DNA from 2 places in the Streptomyces sp. NPDC050528 genome. Region 2 is predicted to be linked to the other one. Evidence: predicted binding sites of a transcription regulator. Region 2 holds the regulator's gene; the other holds the start of a gene.
The links. Region 2 encodes HspR, which represses chaperone genes until heat shock. Its sites were predicted from a motif close to TTGAGNNNNNNNNNCTCAA; they were not measured.
Positions count from the first base shown of each region.

Region 1: a site for HspR is predicted at 1,298-1,316, ahead of lon (endopeptidase La). Genes of this name have one in related genera too.

Region 1 covers NZ_JBITHH010000001.1:713,375-715,767, reverse strand. Annotated here, with positions in the region: gene ACIBK4_RS03260 (hypothetical protein) at 1-98, shown strand, start outside; gene ACIBK4_RS03255 (hypothetical protein) at 147-551, opposite strand; gene ACIBK4_RS03250 (DUF4259 domain-containing protein) at 598-1,023, opposite strand; gene lon (endopeptidase La) at 1,339-2,393, shown strand, end outside.
Region 2 covers NZ_JBITHH010000018.1:175,136-177,528, reverse strand. Annotated here, with positions in the region: gene ACIBK4_RS44895 (PA14 domain-containing protein) at 1-873, shown strand, start outside; gene ACIBK4_RS44890 (heat shock protein transcriptional repressor HspR) at 941-1,393, opposite strand; gene dnaJ (molecular chaperone DnaJ) at 1,399-2,393, opposite strand, start outside.

The DNA of each region.
Region 1 (2,393 bases), on a different contig from region 2:
CGCTCGTCAGCAGCCCCCGACGCGCCGAGATCAAGCGCCGAGTCCTCGCCGCCCTGGCCGACGGCACCTGGACGCGCTCGGTGGTGCTGGAACCGTAGGTGCCCGGCCAGGGCAGTGGAGCGACCCTGCCTTGTGCTTGCCGTGAGTCAGCGCGAGGTGTCGACAATGCCGTCGCGATACTCCTGGAACGCGTGCCAGCCCGAGGGTCCTCCCGGAGTGATCAGTTCTCCGGAGGAGCAGTCCAGCACCTTGCAGTCGAAGGCGTCCGCGAGGCGGAAGACGGAGGGGAGCACGTCGTCGCCGGAGCCGCGGACGTGGAGCATGATCGAGTCCACGGGATCATCCGAGCCGATGCTGAGTTCGATGGACCAGGTGGGTCCGGTGAGGTCGCCCCAGGTGGGATCCGTGAGGTCGGCTGAGGGCTCGGCCCTGCTCACGGCCGCGAGGACCTCGTGGAGTGGGCCGAGTGGGCGCGGGGCGTAGTCGTCGGGTATGTCCTGCGCCGAGGTGATGTCGTCGGGCAGGTTGAGGAGAAGAACGTCCCAGCTCATGTGGCCTTCCTGATGAGGAACGGGCGGTTGCGCTGTCGGTGGGGGTTCAGGTGAGGCTGAGCTGTTCTCCTGGCGGCGAGGGTGCGAGCGTGTTGCGGAGTCGGCCGACGGCCACCCGCCAGGGGGTGCCGTCCGGTCCGTCCCAGAGCTCCAGGAGTTCGGACGGCTCGGTCATGACGCGGTCGAGGGCCTGGAGGGCGAGGGCGCGTAGACCGGTGAGGTCGGGGAGCGGCTCGTCCGGTCCGTAGACGGGGTGCGCGGGCTCGCCGCCGGGGCATTGTGCGGCGACCAGGGCCGCTGCCGCGACGGCTTCGTCGCCGACGCGCGCGTCGAGGAGGTCTACGGTGTCGGCAGCCCGGGTGAGCGTGTCCCGCACCAAGCCCTGACGCTCCTCCGGCGACGCGTCATCGAGGTCGCCGCACCAGTCCGCCGCGGTGTCGTTGTCGAAGGGGCCGACGTCCCAGGTGCCCATGCGTCTCTCCTGATCGTGATCCTGATCGTGATGGCGTCGCGTCCGGGGATCGTGGCAGGCGCCACTGACAACGGCCGCCGAGGGCGACTGCCGAAGGCGACCGGCGAGATCGGGCGTCAAGCCCCGGCCACCCCGTCGGCGCACCCCTCCAACGCACCCCGTTCCCCGGGAAGCCCCCACCCCATTTCCGTGTTCACCTGCACAGAGCCCGGGGCACTGCCTCTGATCGCTCACGGCGAACACCCGGTGGGGAACAATCGAAGACGCCCAAGCATTGAGTCGGCATAGCTCAACTTGACTGCCTAAGGGGAGATCATGGCTTCGACGTCCACACCGCTCACCCTGCCCGTGCTGCCGCTCGACGACGAGGTCGTGCTGCCCGGAATGGTGGTTCCGCTGGACCTGAACGACACCGATGTACGCGCCGCCGTGGAGGCCGCTCAGGCCGCCGCGCGGTCCGAGCCCGGGAAGCCCAAGGTCCTGCTGGTGCCACGCATCGACGGGACTTACGCGAGCACCGGCGTGCTCGGCACCATCGAGCAGGTCGGCCGGCTGGCCGACGGTGACCCGGGTGCACTGATCCGCGGCCGTAGCCGCGTGAAGATCGGGGCCGGGACCACCGGGCCCGGTGCCGCGCTCTGGGTCGAGGGCACCGCGCTCGACGAGAGCCTGCCCGAGCCCTTGCCCGGGTCCGTTGCCGAACTGGTCAAGGAATACAAGGCGTTGGCCACCGCGTGGCTGCGCAAGCGCGGGGCCTGGCAGGTCGTCGACCGCGTGCAGGCCATTGACGATGTGTCCACGCTCGCCGACAACTCCGGTTACTCGCCCTTCCTGACCACCGAACAGAAGATCGAGCTGCTGGAGACCGCCGACCCGGTCGCCCGGCTGAAGCTCGCCACCCAGCACCTGCGCGACCACCTCGCCGAGCAGGACGTTGCCGAGACCATCGCCAAGGACGTGCAGGAAGGCGTCGACAAGCAGCAGCGCGAGTTCCTGCTGCGGCGCCAGCTCGAAGCCGTCCGCAAGGAACTGCGTGAGCTCAACGGCGACACGAGCGACGGCGAGGAGTCCGATGACTACCGCGCCCGCGTCGAGGCCGCCGATCTTCCCGAGAAGGTTCGTGAGGCCGCGCTCAAGGAGGTCGAGAAGCTGGAGCGGTCCTCCGACCAGTCGCCGGAGGGGTCGTGGATCCGGACGTGGCTCGACACCGTTCTTGAACTGCCGTGGAACGAACGGACTCAGGACGAGTACGACATCCAGGGCGCCAAGGCGATCCTCGACGCCGAGCACGCCGGTCTGAACGACGTGAAGGAGCGCATCACCGAGTACCTGGCCGTGCGCAAGCGGCGCGCGGAGCGGGGACTGGGAGT
Region 2 (2,393 bases):
GTCCACCGCGACGAGCACCGCTTCGACGACGCGACCGGCACGTTCGACGTCGTCGACTCCCAGGTGGTGCCCTGCGCCCCGACGCTCACCGACACCGCGTACGGCACCCGCCACACCTACGCCTGCACCGACACCACGGTCGTGCCGAGCCCGAGCGACGGGTTCTACGTGTACTGGGTGACGACCGTCGACGCGCTCGGGCGGGAGTCGGCCCCCTCGCAGACCGTCTCCCATGCCTACGGCGACGCCACCGCCCCGCCGCTCGTCACCGGGTTCACGGCCACCGCCACCGAGTACGGCACGGTCCTGGACTGGGACGACAGCCCGGCCGCCGACCTCGCCGAGTACAACGTGTTCCGGGTCAGCACGGTGGACGACGGCACCGAGTACACGCACGTGGGCACGGTCAAGGCGGGCACCAGCCGGCTCGTCGACTCGGCGAACCTCCAGGACGGCGAGCACCACACGTACTTCGTGGACGCCGTGGACACCTCGGGCAACTCCACTTACACGTCCGCCGACGCCATGGTCTCCACCACCGTCACCGAGTACGACCTGCGGCCCACCGTGGAGACCCCCGCGGACTGGCTGGTCAGCGTCGACGCCCGGGCCGCCGGCGGTACGACGGCGGTCGATCTCACCTGGAACCTGTCCAGCTCGTACCACGGGGACGACATCACCGGATACCGGGTGTACCGCTGGAACCCGGCCACCGCCGCCTACGAGCCCCTGACCGCCGACCCGGTCACCGGCACGTCGTACACCGACACCACGGCCGCCGCAGGCACCACCCACTTCTACTGGGTGACCGCCCTCCACGCCGACGGCACCGAATCCGCCCCCGGCGACGCCTGGGCGGCCCTGGCGCCCTGACCGTCCCGAGCATGCGGAAGGGGCCCGGAGGTCGAACCTCCGGGCCCCTTCCGCGTGTGAGTGGACGTCAGTCCGAGGACTGCTGTCGCTTCGGCCGCCACACCACCAGCGCGCTGGTCTGCTGAACCTCCTGGTACGGGACCAGGTCGCGCCGGTACGACGCGTGCACCGCGGCCTCGCGCTGCTGCATCGTGGCCGCCGCGCCCTCGACCGCCGACTGGAGCTCGGCGACGCGCTGCTGGAGCGCGACCACCTGGTTCTCCAGCTCGATGATGCGCTTGATGCCGGCCAGGTTGATGCCCTCGGTCTGCGACAACTGCTGGACGGTGCGCAGCAGTTCGATGTCGCGGGCCGAGTAGCGCCGGCCGCGCCCGGCCGTGCGGTCCGGGGAGACCAGGCCGAGGCGGTCGTACTGGCGCAGCGTCTGCGGGTGCAGGCCGGAGAGCTGGGCCGCCACCGAGATGACGTAGACCGGGGTCTCCTCGGTCAGCTCGTACGGGTTGCGTCGACGGCCGTCCATCACTCTCATGCTCCCTTCGCGGCCTGGAACAGCTCCGCCCGCGGGTCCTCGCCCGCGGTCGCCTCTCTGTACGCCTCCAGTGCGTCACGAGCATTCCCCGTGACGTCCTTCGGGACACTCACCTCGACGGTCACGAGGAGGTCACCCCGGGTGCCGTCCTTGCGGACCGCGCCCTTGCCGCGGGCGCGCATCGTCCGGCCGTTCGGCGTGCCCGGGGGCAGCTTCAGCGTCACCGGCGGGCCGCCCAGGGTGGGCACCCTGACCTCGCCGCCGAGTGCCGCCTCGGCGAACGTCACCGGGACCGTCACCGTGAGGTTGTCGTCCTTGCGGCCGAACACGGGGTGCGCGTCGACGTGCACCATGACGTACAAGTCCCCTGAGGGACCGCCCCGTTCACCCGGTGCGCCCTTGCCGCGCAGCCGGATGCGCTGGCCGTCCGTGACCCCCGCGGGGATCCGGACCTGCATGGTCCGGGACGACTTGGCGCGCCCGCTGCCCTTGCACTCGATGCACGGGTGCTCGGCGATCAGGCCCCGGCCCTTGCAGTCCGGGCACGGGTCCGTGAGCGAGAAGCCGCCGCCGGAGCCGCGCGCGACCTGGCCGGTGCCGACGCAGGTCGGGCACACGCGCGGTGTGCCGTTCTTGTCGCCGGTGCCCGAACAGGCCTTGCAGGGCTGCTGCGAGGACATCCGCAGCGGCACCGTGGCCCCTTCGATGGCCTCCGTGAAGCTGAGCGTGACCTCGGACTCGATGTCCTGGCCGCGCCTGGGCTGCGTACGGGTCGTGCCCGCGCCGCCCCGGTTGAACAGGCCCCCGAAGACGTCACCGATCCCGCCGCCGAAGCCGCCGGCACCCCCGGCGCCACCGCCGCCCTGGGCGCCGCCTCCGAAGAGGTCGCCCAGGTCGAAGTTGAAGTTGCCGCCGCCCGCGCCGCCCGGCCCCGGGCGGTAACCGCCGTTGCCGAAGAGGGAACGGGCCTCGTCGTACTCCTTGCGCTTCT